2 regions of the Streptomyces flavofungini genome follow, and region 2 is predicted to be linked to the other one. Evidence: riboswitches for the same ligand, from Rfam matches in the RefSeq annotation. Region 2 holds a riboswitch; the other holds the start of a gene.
The links. Region 2 has a riboswitch for S-adenosylmethionine ahead of thrC (threonine synthase). Riboswitches for the same ligand answer to the same signal wherever they lie in the genome.
Positions count from the first base shown of each region.

Region 1: linked by a shared signal. The riboswitch ahead of QUY26_RS29385 (aminotransferase class V-fold PLP-dependent enzyme) and the one ahead of thrC (threonine synthase) in region 2 are both predicted to bind S-adenosylmethionine.

Region 1 covers NZ_CP128846.1:6,870,884-6,878,458, reverse strand. The annotation lists gene QUY26_RS29395 (SLC13 family permease) at 1-485, shown strand, start outside; gene QUY26_RS29390 (glycerate kinase family protein) at 575-1,813, shown strand; gene QUY26_RS29385 (aminotransferase class V-fold PLP-dependent enzyme) at 1,726-3,213, opposite strand; SAM riboswitch class IV at 3,376-3,493, opposite strand; gene trpD (anthranilate phosphoribosyltransferase) at 3,691-4,755, opposite strand; gene qcrB (cytochrome bc1 complex cytochrome b subunit) at 4,910-6,562, opposite strand; gene qcrA (cytochrome bc1 complex Rieske iron-sulfur subunit) at 6,559-7,575, opposite strand, start outside.
Region 2 covers NZ_CP128846.1:5,159,174-5,166,748, reverse strand. The annotation lists gene QUY26_RS21865 (hypothetical protein) at 1-119, opposite strand, end outside; gene QUY26_RS21860 (SigE family RNA polymerase sigma factor) at 112-609, opposite strand; gene groL (chaperonin GroEL) at 789-2,414, opposite strand; gene QUY26_RS21850 (cold-shock protein) at 2,823-3,026, opposite strand; gene QUY26_RS21845 (ubiquitin-like small modifier protein 1) at 3,446-3,721, opposite strand; gene thrC (threonine synthase) at 3,849-5,189, opposite strand; SAM riboswitch class I at 5,183-5,335, opposite strand; gene QUY26_RS21835 (glucosyl-3-phosphoglycerate synthase) at 5,467-6,450, shown strand; gene QUY26_RS21830 (alpha,alpha-trehalose-phosphate synthase (UDP-forming)) at 6,562-7,575, shown strand, end outside.

The sequences.
Region 1 (7,575 bases), 1.7 Mb from region 2:
TGAAGGACGCCCTGAGGACCGTGCCGTGGGCGCTGCTGCTCTTCATGGCGGCGACGATGGCGATGGGCGTGGCGCTCGCCGACTCGGGTGCGGCGAAGTGGCTGGTGTCGGGGCTTCCCGTCGACCTGCCGCCGGGCCTGTTCCTGGCCGCCGTCGTCGCGATCAGCACGGCGGCGCACCTGGTGCTCCAGTCCCGTTCGGCCCGCTCGTCCGTCCTGGTGCCGCTGGTGGTCGCGGCCGCCGTGGGCGCGGGAGTGAACCCGGTCGCGGCGGCGCTCGCGTCCACGGCCGCCGCCGGTTTCTGCCACACGCTGCCCGCCTCCGCCAAGCCGGTGACGCTCTTCGCCGAGATACCCGGCACGCCCACCTACACCCCGCGCGACCTGCTGCGCCTGTCCGCCGTCCTGGCTCCCCTGACGGCCGCCCTCGTCCTGCTGTTCGCCCTCGCGGTGTGGCCGCTGCTCGGCGTGCCCGTCGTCCGCTGAGCCCCGGCCCGGCCGCCAGGGGTTCCGCGGGCCACTCGGAGCCCGCCCCCCATCCTGCGTCGCTCGTTCACCCGTCAAGGAGTACGTCCATGCCCCTCACCCGTTTCGCCGTCGCGCCCAGCGGCTTCAAGGAGTCCCTGTCCGCCCAGTCCGTCGCGGCAGCCATCGCGGCCGGGGTGCGGCGGGTCGTGCCGGACGCCGAGGTCGACCTGATCCCGCTGGTCGACGGCGGCGAGGGCACCGCGCAGGCGCTGGCCGCCGCGTCCGGGGGCCGCCTGGTGGCGCTGCCCGCGACGGGCCCCGTGGGCGAGCGCATCGGCACCCACTTCGCGCTCCTCGGCTCCGGCACCGCCGTCGTCGAGATGGCAGCGGCGGCGGGCCTCAGCCTGGTCCCGCGGGACCTGCGCGACCCGGGCGCCACCACCACGTACGGCGTCGGCGAGCTGATCCGCGCCGCCCTGGACACCGGCGCCCGCCGCATCCTGGTGGGCTGCGGCGACTCCGGCACGTCGGACGGGGGCGCGGGCGCCCTGCAGGCCCTCGGCGCCCGGCTCCTGGACGAGGACGGCTGGGAGCTGCCGTACGGCGGGCGGGAGCTGATGCGCCTGCACCACATCGACACCAGCGGCCTCGACCCGCGCCTCGCGGACACCGAGTTGCTCGTCGCCTGCAACCCGCACAACGTCCTGTGCGGCGCACGCGGCGTGGCCCGCGTCTTCGGCCCGCAGAAGGGCGCGACCCCCGCCCAGGTCGAGCAGCTCGCGGCGGGCCTCGAACACTGGGCGTACGTCCTGACCCGCGATCTGAACGTCACCGCCGACCTCTACAACGGCGTCGGGACCGGCGCCTCCGGGGGCCTCGGCGCGGGGCTCGCCGCGCTCGGCGCCCGGCTCCTGCCCCGCTTCGACGTGCTCCTGGACCATCTCGACCTGGACGCCCGCCTCGCCCGCGCCGACCTGGTCGTCACCGCGGAGGGCGCCCTCGACCACCAGACGCCGCGCGGCAAGGTCCCGGCCGAGGTGGCCCGGCGCGCCAAGCGGTTCGGGCGACCCGTCCTGGTGCTCGCGGGCACCATCGGGGACGGGGCGCACGCGGTCCGCGAACTCGGCGTGGACGCCTACAGCGCGATCCTGCCCGCCCCGGTGTCGCTCACCGAGGCGCTGAGCCGGGGCGGCGAGTTCCTGACGGACGCGACGGAGCGCGCCCTGCGCATGATCGTCCTGGGGTCCCGGCTGCGGCGTCAGGCAGCGGCGGCGTCCGCGGCACCGGCGACGGCGCTGTCCGCCGCACCGGTGTCCGGCACGCAACGCCCGTCCTCCGTACGGTAGTTCCAGCGCGCCCCGTCGGCCACCAGCTCGCGGACGGCGCGCACGAAGCGCTCCACGTGCTCGTCGGGGGTGCCCGCGCCGAAGCTCACCCGGATCGCGTTCAGGGACCGCTCACCGGGCGCGGCCTCCGGGGCGCCGCACTCGCCGGGCTCGTCGGGGGCGCCGCCGAGCAGGGTGCGCACGAGCGGGTGGGCGCAGAAGAGGCCGTCGCGCACGCCGATGCCGTACTCGGCGGACAGGGCGGCCGCGAAGTGCGAGCTGTTCCAGCCGTCGACGACGAAGGAGATGACGCCGACGCGCGGCGCGTCGTCCCCGAACAGGGAGAGCACCCGCACCTGCGGCACATCCGCGAGCCCCGCGGTGACCGTCGCGATCAGGTGCCGCTCCCGCTCCACGAGCGCGTCGAACCCGGCCTCCTGAAGGGCCTTGCAGGCGGAGGCGATGGAGTAGGCGCCGATGACGTTGGGCGACCCGGCTTCGTGCCGGGCGGCCGTGTCGTGCCACTCGACGTCCACTCCCCCGTCGGCGCGCCGCGCGACCTTGCGCGAGGCGCCGCCGCCGGCGAGGTACGGCTCGGCGGCCTGCAGCCAGTCGGCCCGCCCGGCGAGCACGCCGGAGCCGAAGGGCGCGTACAGCTTGTGCCCGGAGAAGGCGACCCAGTCGACGTCCAACTCCGCGATGTCCACGGGGTGGTGGGGTGCGAGCTGGGCGGCGTCGAGGACGATGCGGGCGCCGTGCGCGTGCGCGACGGCGGCCAGCTCACGGACCGGCCACAGCTCACCGGTGACGTTCGAGGCGCCGGTGACGCACACGAGGGCGGGGCCGTAGGGGCCTCCCCCGCTCGAACGAAGCGGAGAGCTCGGGGAGGGGTCGCGGTCGGCGAGTGCGCGCTCCAGGGTGTGGACGGCCTCGTCGTGGGTGCGCGGGGCGTCGAGGTAGGTGACGCGGGCGTCGCGCCAGGGCAGCAGCGAGGCGTGGTGCTCGGTCTCGAACACGAAGACCTCGCAGTCGGCGGGCAGGGCGGCGGCGAGCAGGTTCAGCGAGTCGGTGGTCGACCGCGTGAACACCACCTGGTCGCCGTCGCGGCAGCCCAGGAACTCGGCGACGGTCCTGCGGGCGTTCTCGAACAGGTCGGTCGACAGCTGCGACAGGTACCCGGCGCCGCGGTGCACGCTCCCGTAGTACGGCGCGTACGCGGCCACGTCGTCCCAGACCCGCTGCAGGGCCGGGGCGCTCGCGGCGTAGTCGAGCGCGGCGTAGGTCACCTCGCCGCCGGTGACGAGGGGGACGGTGACGTCGCGGCCGAGGACCGGCAGCGGGGCGGCGCAGCAGGGGTCGGCGGAGTCGGCGGGCTCGGCGGACCGGGCGGCGGACGCGGTGGCAGCAGGGGTGGCAGACATGGCGAACTCCCGTAAGAGGCAGGCGAGATCACTGGGCCGGACGTCGGTCGACAGCTCAGGAAAAGGTGAAATGGGTGCGCGGAAAAGGGGCGTCGACGCCCTATCGCATTCGCTTGCTCACGAGACTGCTCCCTTGAGGACCAGGACCCCAGGGTTCAAAGGGGTCCGCGCTTGCGGCGGACCTTGCTGTCCACCGCCTGGTCTTCACCCGGGGCACCCCGCCACGGACGGAGGGTTGCCGGACAGCGGGCCGGGGCCGTAGTCGCTGTCACTCATGACCTGCCGGACATCCTGCCACACGCCCAAGGGCGCGCAACATCGCCGTCCACAATCCGGACCGGGGCGCCCCGTCAGGGGCGCGGGGAACTGCGCGCTCAGCGCGCGAAAAGCCGCAGACGCGTCTGCGGAGTACCTGGCAGATGCGTCTGCGGCTTTGTTGTGGCTGGTCGCGCAGTTCCCCGCGCCCCTTCCAGGGGCTTAGCTGTTACTCGCCGCCACCCAGCGCGCCAGCACACCCTTCGCTGCCCCGGAGTCGATGGCGTCGGCCGCCTTGGCCATCCCCGTCCTGATCTGCCCCGCCAGGGACCCCTCGCCCGGCCCCAGGGCGACCAGCGCCGCCGCCGAGTTCAGCAGCACCGCGTCCCGCACCGGCCCCGTCTCACCGTCCAGAAGCCGCCGCGCGACCTCCGCGTTGTACGAGGCGTCGGCGCCCCGCAGCGCCTCGACCGGCACCAGGTCGATGCCGACGTCCCGCGGGTCGAAGGCCTCCTCGTGGACGCCCCCGTCCCTGACCACCCACACCCGCGACGTGGCCGTCGTCGTCAGCTCGTCGAGCCCGTCGTCGCCGCGGAAGACGAGCGCCGAAGAGCCGCGCTCGGCGAGGACGCCGGCGAGGATCGGCGCCATCCGCGCGTCGGCGACACCGGTGGCCTGGGCCCGCACCCTGGCCGGGTTGGTGAGCGGGCCGAGGAAGTTGAAGGTGGTCCGGATGCCCAGTTCGCGGCGCGCGGGCGCCACGTGCCGGAGCGCGGGGTGGAACTTCACCGCGAAGCAGAAGGTGATCCCGGCCTCCTCGGCGACCTCCCGCACCCGTCTGGGGGTGAGCTCCAGGTTCACGCCGAGCTTCTCCAGGACGTCGGAGGCGCCGCTCGCGGAGGACGCCGCGCGGTTGCCGTGCTTGACGACCTTCGCGCCGGTCCCGGCGACGACGATCGCCGACATGGTGGAGATGTTCACGGTCTTGGCGCCGTCGCCGCCGGTGCCGACGATGTCGACGCTCGGCCCGGGCACGTCGATGGTGTGGGCGTGCTCGTACATCGTCCGGACCAGGCCGGAGATCTCCTCGACGGTCTCGCCCTTGGCGCGCAGCGCCACCGCGAAGCCCGCGATCTGCGCGTCCGTGGCCTCGCCGCTCATGATGCGGTCCATGGCCCAGGCCGTGTCGTCCGCGCTCTGGTCGCGCCCGTCGAGCAGCCCGTTCAGTACGTCGGGCCAGGAACGGGCCGCCGCGGTGTCGCCTCCTGCGGGGGTCACAGCGCTCATGGCCGCTCCTGGTTTCGTAGACGAAGGCATCCCAAGCTTCTTGGGGTGGGTCCACCCTATCCAGCCCCCAGGACGGCAAAGAGCCCCGTCCATGCACTGGACGGGGCTCCTGCCGTGGCGACCTTCGGGTCAGCGCCTGGTGGCGCTCAGGTGATCAGTGGTGGCCGTGGCCGCTCGTGATCTCCTTGTACTCCTCCGCGGTGGGCTTCGGGATCTGGCTGTCCTCGCCGTAGAAGCCCTTGGAGAGCTTCGCCCGCAGCTTCTGCGGACCCTTGACCTTGCGCTCCACGCCGTTCTCGTCGACCGTCGGGCCGATCTCGAGCGGCTTGTACTGCTCGTGCGCGGTCAGGGTGTGCAGCTGCTCCTTGTTGAGCGGCTCGTGCACCTCGATGAACTCACCGTGCGGCAGGCGCTTGATGATGCCGGACTCGCGTCCGTGCAGCACCTTGTCCTTGTCGCGCCGCTGCAGGCCCAGGCAGATCCGCTTGGTGACGATGAACGCGATGACCGGTCCGGCGAAGAAGAAGATCCGGACGAACCAGGTGATCGAGTTGATCGACAGGTGGAAGTGGGTGGCCCACAGGTCGTTTCCACCACCGACGAGCAGGACGAAGTACCAGGTCATCCAGGCCACACCGAAGGCGGTGCGGGTCGGGGCGTTGCGCGGGCGGTCCAGGATGTGGTGCTCGCGCTTGTCCCCGGTGACCCAGGCCTCGATGAACGGGTAGACCGCGATGGCCACCAGGACCAGCGGGAAGATGATCAACGGGATGAACACACCCAGGACGAGCGTGTGTCCCCAGAGGTTGATCTCCCAGCCCGGCATGACACGGATCAGGCCTTCGGAGAAGCCCATGTACCAGTCGGGCTGGGCGCCCGTGGACACCTGGTCCGGACGGTAGGGCCCGAGAGCCCAGATCGGGTTGATCGTGGCGATCGCCGAGACGGCCGCGATGACACCGAAGACCAGGAAGAAGAAGCCTCCGGCCTTGGCCATGTAGACCGGGAGCAGCGGCATGCCGACGACGTTCTTGTTGGTCTTGCCGGGGCCCGCGAACTGCGTGTGCTTGTGGTAGAAGACCAGGATCAGGTGCGCCACCACGAGGCCGAGCATGATGCCCGGCAGCAGCAGGATGTGGACCGAGTAGAACCGTGCCACGAAGTCGCCGCCGGGGAACTCCCCGCCGAACAGGAACATCGAGAGGTACGTTCCGACGATCGGCACCGAGAGCACGGCGCCCTGCATGAAGCGGACACCGGTGCCCGACAACAAGTCGTCCGGGAGCGAGTAACCGGTGAAGCCGGTGAACATGCCGAGGACGAACAGCAGGAAGCCGAACAGCCAGTTGACCTCGCGCGGCTTGCGGAAGGCGCCCGTGAAGAAGACGCGCATCATGTGCACGAACATGGCCGCGAGGAAGATCAGCGCCGCCCAGTGGTGGATCTGCCGGATCAGCAGACCACCGCGCACATCGAAGGAGATGTGCATGGTCGAGTTGAACGCCTCGGACATCAGCTGGCCCTGCAGGGGCACGTAGCTGCCGTGGTACTCCACCTCGTTCATCGACGGGTGGAAGAACAGCGTCAGGTACACACCCGTGAGGATGATGATGATGAAGCTGTAGAGGCAGATCTCACCGAGCATGAAGGACCAGTGGTCCGGGAAGATCTTGCGCATGTTGGCCTTGGCCAGGGAGTAGATCCCCAGGCGGCCGTCGGCCCAGTCGGCGACCCGCTCACCGGCGGGCGCCTTCTTGCGTGTGTCGGTGGCCGGGGCCTCGGTCACCGTGGTGTTCTCGGTACTCATCCGCGCTCCCAGAAGGCAGGACCGACGGGCTCTTCGAAGTCGCCGTGCGCCTCGAGATAGCCCTCCTCGTTCACGCCGATCTTCAACTGCGGAAGGGCGTGACCGGCGGGGCCGAAGATGACTCGGGCGCCGTCGGAGAGGTCGAAGGTGGACTGGTGGCACGGGCAGAGCGCGTGGTGCGTCTGCTGCTCGTACAGGGAGATCGGGCAGCCCACGTGGGTGCAGATCTTGGAGTACGCGACGACACCCTCGTGCGACCACTCCAGCTCGCGCTTGTCCTTGATGTTGTCCGGCTGGATCCGGACGATCATCAGGGCCGCCTTGGCGATCTGGGTCTGGAAGTCGTGGTCGTGCTCCTCCAGGCCCTCGGGCTTGGCGAAGGTGAGCGATCCGACCGGGATGTCCGCGGGGCGCAGCGGCTCGTTCGTGTTCATGTTCACGAGCAGCTTGCCCTTGGACCACAGGGTGTGCCGCAGCTTGTCCTCCGGCAGCGGACCGAGGTCACGCAGCAGGACGACACCGGACAGCGGAACCATGGCGAGCGCGCCGAACATGGTGTTGCGGATCAGCTTGCGCCGGCCGAGCTGGGACTCCTTCGCGCCGGCCGCGAAGTCCGCCATCACCTTGGCCTTGACCTCGGGCTCGGCCTCGATGGGGTGCCGGTCGTCGGCGACCTCCACGTCGGACATCAGGGTGCGGGCCCAGTGGACCGCGCCCGCGCCGATGCAGAAGAGCGCCACGCCGAGGGTCATGCCCAGGGAGAAGTTGAGCGCGCTGATGTGGCCGATGGGCCAGATGTAGACGCTCTTGTCGACCGGGAAGGCCACGTACGAGGCGATGAAGCCGATCGTGGCCAGCATCGAGACGGTGAACAGGAGCGCGACCGTGCGCTCGGAGCGCCGGGCGGCCTGCTCGTCGATGTCCTGGACGCGGTGCTCGTGGGGCGGCAGCCCCGGGTCCGCGAACGGGTCGGCCTCATCGGCCACGGCTACCGCGCCGTGGGCGGCGGATTC
Region 2 (7,575 bases):
ACCCGCTCGCCGCGGGCCGTGACCAGGGGCGCGGGCGCCGGGTCGGTGCCGCGTTCCGCCGCCGCGGCCAGCTCCCTGAGCGCGTCCGCGAGCGGATCGTCGTGGTGGGCTTCAGTCACCGTGCGCCTCCTGGATACGAGGGTCCTGCAAGCGGTCGGCGAGGGCGGCCCGCCCCCGGGACAGATGCGTCTTGACCGTGCCGGTGGACTGGCCCGTCTCCGCGGCGATCTGCTCCACCGACAGATCGCAGATGTAGTGCAGCGCCACCGTCCTGCGCTGCTGCGGGGACAGCCCCTTCAGCGCTTCGACGAGGACCACGGACCCGGGGTCGGGCGCGGCCTCGGGCGGCGCGCCGCCGTGCCGCTGCCAGGCCTGCTCGCTGCGCCGCCGCCCGTGCCACCGGCGCACGGCGAGCCGCCAGGCCACGGTGCGGATCCACGCCTCGGGCGCGGCCTCCTTCACCAGGCGGCCGCGCCTGCTCCAGGCCTTGACGAACGCCTCCTGCACGACGTCCTGCGCCTCCTGGAGGTCGCCGAGCATCACATACAGCTGGCCGGTGAGCCGTCGGACCGCGTGGGCGTAGAACTCCTCGAACTCCTCAGCGGTCAATGACGTGCTCCCCATCTGGTCGGTACAACCTCTCTAGACCGGCGGGGGCGCGTCCGGTTGACACGGGCCGGGAGATTTTTTCCGGGTGTCTCCCGCGAACGCCCGAGGGCGGCACCCCCTCCAGGAACTGGAAGGAGTGCCGCCCTCGGAACGAGCGGACCGGGTCCGAGCCGTCAGGCTCAGAAGTCCATGTCACCGCCGGGCATGCCGCCCGGAGCGCCCGCCGCGGCGGCCTTCTCCGGCTTGTCGGCGATGACGGCCTCGGTGGTGAGGAACAGCGCGGCGATGGACGCGGCGTTCTGCAGGGCGGAACGCGTGACCTTCGCCGGGTCGATGATGCCCTCGGCGATCATGTCGACGTACTCGCCGGAGGCGGCGTTCAGGCCCTGGCCGACGGCCAGGTTGCGCACCTTCTCCACGACGACGCCGCCCTCGAGGCCGGCGTTGACCGCGATCTGCTTCAGCGGGGCCTCCAGGGCCAGCTTCACAGCGGCGGCACCGGTGGCCTCGTCACCCTCGAGCTCCAGCTTCTCGAAGACGGAGGAGGCCTGCAGCAGGGCCACGCCACCACCGGCGACGATGCCCTCCTCGACGGCCGCCTTCGCGTTGCGCACGGCGTCCTCGATGCGGTGCTTGCGCTCCTTGAGCTCGACCTCGGTCGCGGCACCGGCCTTGATGACCGCAACACCGCCGGCGAGCTTCGCCAGGCGCTCCTGCAGCTTCTCGCGGTCGTAGTCGCTGTCCGAGTTCTCGATCTCGGCGCGGATCTGGTTGACGCGGCCCTGGACCTGGTCGCTCTCACCGGCGCCGTCGACGATGGTCGTCTCGTCCTTGGTGATGACGACCTTGCGGGCGCGGCCGAGCAGGTCGAGACCGGCGTTCTCCAGCTTGAGGCCGACCTCCTCGGAGATGACCGTGCCACCGGTGAGGATGGCGATGTCGCCGAGCATGGCCTTGCGGCGGTCGCCGAAGCCCGGGGCCTTGACGGCGACGGACTTGAAGGTGCCGCGGATCTTGTTGACGACCAGCGTGGACAGGGCCTCGCCCTCGACGTCCTCGGCGATGATCAGCAGCGGCTTGCCCGACTGCATGACCTTCTCCAGGAGCGGAAGGAGGTCCTTCACGTTGGAGATCTTGGAGTTGACGATCAGGATGTACGGGTCGTCGAGCGACGCCTCCATACGCTCCATGTCGGTGGCGAAGTACGCCGAGATGTAGCCCTTGTCGAAGCGCATGCCCTCGGTGAGCTCAAGCTCGAGCCCGAAGGTCTGCGACTCCTCGACGGTGATGACGCCTTCCTTGCCGACCTTGTCCATCGCCTCGGCGATGAGCTCGCCGATCTGGGTGTCGGCGGCGGAGATGGAGGCGGTGGAAGCGATCTGCTCCTTGGTCTCCACGTCCTTGGCCTGCTCGAGCAGGGCGCCGGAGACGGCCTCGACGGCCTTCTCGATGCCGCGCTTGAGGGCCATCGGGTTGGCGCCGGCCGCGACGTTGCGCAGGCCTTCCTTGACGAGCGCCTGGGCGAGGACGGTCGCGGTCGTCGTGCCGTCACCGGCGACGTCGTCCGTCTTCTTCGCGACCTCCTTGACCAGCTCGGCGCCGATCTTCTCGTACGGGTCCTCGAGCTCGATCTCCTTGGCGATGGACACACCATCGTTGGTGATCGTGGGGGCGCCCCACTTCTTCTCGAGGACGACGTTGCGACCCTTGGGGCCCAGGGTCACCTTGACGGCGTCGGCGAGCTGGTTCATGCCGCGCTCGAGGCCGCGCCGTGCCTCCTCGTCGAACGCGATGATCTTGGCCATGTGAAGTGGTCCTCCCGGACGGGGTGGAAACGCAAACGGATCTGGCTGGCGCCCGCGACGGACGGCCTGCTCACCGTGTGGTTCCTTGCCCCACCCGGCCTGCGGACCTCACCGACCCGACCCAAGTTCTGTCACTCTCACTCGTAGAGTGCTAACGCCAATGATTAGCACTCGACCCCCGAGAGTGCAAGGTCGCTTCGAAGAAGCGTCGATGAGGGGCGGTGGTCGGGCGACGGGTGGGGGCAAGGTCGCTTCGAAGAAGCGTCGATGAGGGGCGGTGGCCGGGCGACGGGCCCCCTCGGGCCGGGCGGAACACTCCGATCTTGGAACGACGAAGGGTCCGCACCCCGTTCCCGGGGTGCGGACCCTTCGTCTGCGTCGCGTCGGTGGCCGATCGCGTCAAGCCGCTCAGACGGCGAGCTTGACCATGTCCGCCTGCGGACCCTTCTGGCCCTGCGAGATCTCGAACTCGACTCGCTGACCTTCTTCCAGGGTGCGGTAGCCGTCCATCTGGATCGCGCTGTAGTGGACGAAAACATCCGCACCACCGTCGACCGCGATGAAGCCGTATCCCTTCTCCGCGTTGAACCACTTGACGGTGCCCTGAGCCATGCCTAACTCCCCTATTACTGGCCCTTGCGCAGACCCGCACTTCGCGGACCCGGGTCAGACCTCACCCCCCATGGGTTGGGGGTGTGCGCCGGAACGCGTCGACCGCGGCTGAATGTATCTGTCCAACTGCCCTCTGCAACAGGTCAATCGGACGAGAATTCTGGGCACGCGCTATCGGCGATTTCAGGAGAATTCCACGGAATTCAGGGCAAGTCGGGCCCGACAAATGCCACATAGGGCTCAAATGGGCAGGACACTTTGGCTGCTTCTTGTCGGCTCCGCGGCCGACTTCGAATATGCGCGCGGCACTGCTTGCGCCGAGAGCGGCACTCCATTCCCAACTGTACCGCGCTCAACCATGCAGAATTGCCCCCTCCGCTTCTCTCGCGGAGGGGGCAATACCAGTGACTCTGCGTGCGTCAGCCGCCGGCGACGGCAGGAATGATCGAAACCCCGGCGCCGTCCGGCGTCGCGGTCTCGAGACCCTGCTCGAACCGCACGTCGTCGTCGTTCACGTACACGTTCACGAACCGCCGCAGCTTGCCCTGGTCGTCCAGGACCCGGGCGGCGATACCGGTGTGGTTCTTCTCCAGGTCGGCGATGACCTCACCGAGCGTCGCCCCCTCGGCGGCGACCTCGGCCTGACCACCGGTGTAGGTGCGAAGAATGGTGGGGATGCGGACGTTGACACTCATGGGTTTCACCTCAGGGGTACGGGGAGGATGAGCGCCCCGTCAGGGGCGCCCCCGAAGGGGCGCGGGGAACTGCGCGACCAGCCACAGCGCTCCCGCGGACGAAACAATGCTCCAGGCCCTGCGGCGATCAGCCGGCAAGCCCTGCGGAGCGGAACGCATCAAGACTGGGCTTGATCGTGGCGGTCGCCTGAGACCTCTCGGCGACCGCGTCGAGAGTCTTCAGGCCGTCACCGGTGTTCAGCACCACCGTGGTGCGGGTCGGGTCGATGAGCCCGGCATCCACCAGCTTCTTGGTGACGCCGACCGTCACGCCTCCGGCGGTCTCTGCGAAGATCCCTTCACTCCGAGCGAGCAGCTCGATCGCCTGGACGACCTGCTCGTCGTTCACGTCCTCCACCGCACCCCCCGTACGCCGCGCGATGTCGAGGACGTAGGGCCCGTCGGCCGGGTTGCCGATGGCGAGGGACTTGGCGATGGTGTCCGGCTTCTGCGGCCGGACGACGTCGTGGCCCGCCTTGAACGCGGTGGACACCGGCGAGCAGCCCTCCGCCTGCGCCCCGAAGATCTTGTACGGCTTGTCCTCGACGAGACCGAGCGCGATCAGCTCCTTCAGACCCTTGTCGATCTTCGTGAGCTGGGACCCGGAGGCGATCGGGATCACGAGCTGGTCGGGCAGGACCCACCCCAGCTGCTCGCAGATCTCGTACGCGAGGGTCTTGGAACCCTCGCCGTAGTACGGCCGCAGGTTGACGTTGACGAAGCCCCAGCCCTCGCCCAGCGGGTCGCCGATCAGCTCGGAGCAGAAGCGGTTCACGTCGTCGTAGTTGCCCTCGATGCCGACGAGCTCACCGCCGTACACCGCGGCCATGACGACCTTGCCCTGCTCCAGGTCGTGCGGGATGAACACGCAGGAGCGGAAGCCCGCGCGGGCGGCGGCGGCGCCGACGGCACCGGCCAGGTTGCCCGTGGAGGAGCAGGACAGCGTGGTGAAGCCGAAGGCGCGCGCGGCTTCGAGCGCCTGCGCCACGACGCGGTCCTTGAAGGAGTGCGTGGGGTTGCCCGAGTCGTCCTTGATGAACAACTTGCCCTGCTCGACGCCGAGTTCCGCGGCGAGGTTGTCGGCCTTGACGAGCTTGGTCCAGCCCGGGTTGAGGTTCGGCTTGTCGGCCACGTCGGCGGGGACGGGAAGCAGCGGGGCGTACCGCCAGATGTTCGCGGGGCCGGACTCGATCCGCTTGCGCAGGCCCTCCGGGTCGCCGAGAGGAAGGTCGTAGGCGACTTCGAGGGGGCCGAAACACTCGGCGCAGGCGAAGATGGGGCCCAGGTCGAAGCGGGTTCCGCACTCGCGGCAGGAGAGGCCCGAGGCGGGGCCGAGGTCTACGGTGCCGGAGTCGGCGGAGGTGCCGGAGTCGGCGGGGGAGGTTGCGACAGTCTGCACAGCCATGGAGGCGAGGCCCTTTCTCCTCATCTTCCTCGCGGCGCATCTCGCCACGAGACGGAATTGGCACCTTCCCGAGCCGGGAGCCTCGCGGCGCGCGTACGCGACGATCGAGACCGGCTGGAGGGTTGCCGGGGCTTCAACGGGCCGTATCCCTCTGCCCCTCTGGATGAGCGGTATTCGATTGTGACGCCCGGGACCCCCGACATGCGATGGTCACCGGCGTTGTTCAAGACTGTAACCGAAGCCTTGGACTCTTGAGATAGTCGTCCGATGCGCGAGATGGATCACAACCGGGAGGACGCGCGTGCTGGAAGAGGTCGAGCGCTGGCTCAGCAGGCGTTCCTGGTCCGTCGCCGACCGGGCGCCCGGCGCCCTGACAGCCGCCAAGCGCGCTCTCGGCACCTCGGTGAGCGTGGTGCTGCCCGCCCTCGACGAGGAGGAGACGGTCGGCGGGATCGTCGCCGAGATCCGTCGTGAGCTGATGGAGAAGGTCAAGCTCGTCGACGAGCTCGTGGTGATCGACTCCGGCTCCGCGGACCGCACGGCCGAGGTGGCCGCGGCCGCCGGGGCCCGGGTGGTGCACCGGGACGAGATCCTGCCGAGGCTGCCCGCCGTCCCCGGCAAGGGCGAGGTCCTGTGGCGCTCCCTCCTGGTCACCCGCGGTGACGTCGTGGCGTTCGTGGACGCGGACCTGAAGGAGTTCTCGGCGGACTTCGTCTCCGGCATCGTGGGACCGCTGCTCACGGAGCCGGACGTGCAGTTCGTGAAGGCGATGTACGACCGCCCGATGACGGTGTCCGACGGCCCCGCGGCCGAGGGCCCGGCGTCCGGCGCGACGGCCGGGCAGGGCGGCCGGGTCACCGAACTGATGGCGCGGCCCCTGCTGAACATGCACTGGCCGCAGCTCGCGGGGTTCGTACAGCCGCTCGGCGGCGAGTACGCGGCCCGCAGGTCGCTCCTGGAACGCCTCCCCTTCCCCGTCGGGTACGGCGTGGAGCTCGGCCTGCTCGTCGACGCGCTGCACACCGTCGGCCTGGACGCGCTCGCGCAGGTCGACGTCGGGGTGCGCAGGCACCGGCACCAGGACGGGCAGGCGCTCGGCCGGATGGCGGCGGCGATCTACCGCACCGCGCAGCTGCGGCTCGCCCGCGCCCATCTCGTCCGCCCCGAGCTGACCCAGTTCGTCCGCGGCGAGCACGGCTTCGAACCGCGGACGTACGCGGTGGACACGGAGGAGCGGCCGCCGATGGCGGAGGTCGCGGAGTACGCGGAGCGGCGGGTGGCCTGAGGGTCCGGGCGGGGGCGGCGGGCGAGGTGTATACGGTCCGGTCCCGCCATCCGTCCGCCCACCCGCCGGCCGTACGTTTGAGCGTTTGCGCGAGCGGCTAGGTTTCGGCACATGGCTTCCGAGCAGGTGGGCACAGCCCAGGTCCTCGTCGCGTCCAACCGCGGCCCGGTGACGTACTCCCTCAGTGCCGACGGCACGCTCGACGCCAAGCGCGGCGGCGGCGGGCTCGTCTCCGGGCTCAGCGCCGTCGGCGACGAGGCCGACGCCCTGTGGGTGTGCTCGGCGCTCGGCGACGGCGACCGGGAGGCCGTGCGGCGCGGGGTCGGCGAGCCGGGCGTGCGGATGCTCGACATCGACGCCGCCGTGCACGCCGAGGCGTACAACGGCGTCGCGAACTCCGTGCTGTGGTTCGTGCACCACATGCTGTACCAGACGCCCCTCGAACCAGCCTTCGGGCCGGAGTTCCGCGCCCAGTGGGCCGCGTACGAGACGTACAACCAGGCCTTCGCCGACGCCCTCGCCCGCGAGGCCGCGCCCGGCGCCGCCGTCCTCGTCCAGGACTACCACCTGGCCCTCGTGCCCGGCATGCTCCGCGAACTCCGCCCCGACCTGCGCATCGGGCACTTCTCGCACACGCCCTGGGCGCCCGTCGACTACTTCCGGCTCCTGCCCGACGACATCGCCGAGCAGCTCCTGCGCGGGATGCTCGGCGCGGACCGGCTCGGCTTCCTCACCGGGCGCTGGGCGGACGCCTTCACGGCCTGCTGCGTGGCGGTGCTCGGCGGCACGTCCGGGACCCGGATCGGGGTGCACGGGCTCGGGGCCGACGCGGACTTCCTGCGGGAGCGGGCGGGGCGCCCGGACGTCGAGGAGCGCCTCGCCGCGCTGCGGGAGCAGATCGGGCCCGACCGGAAGGTCATCGTCCGGGTGGACCGGACCGAGCTGTCCAAGAACATCGTGCGCGGGCTGCGCGCCTACGAACAGCTCCTCGCCGAGCGGCCCGAGTGGCGGGAGCGGGTCGTGCACGTCGCCTTCGCCTACCCCTCGCGGCAGGACCTCGACGTCTACCGCGCGTACACCGCGGAGGTGTCGCGGGTCGCCGAGGCCATCAACTCCGCGTACGGC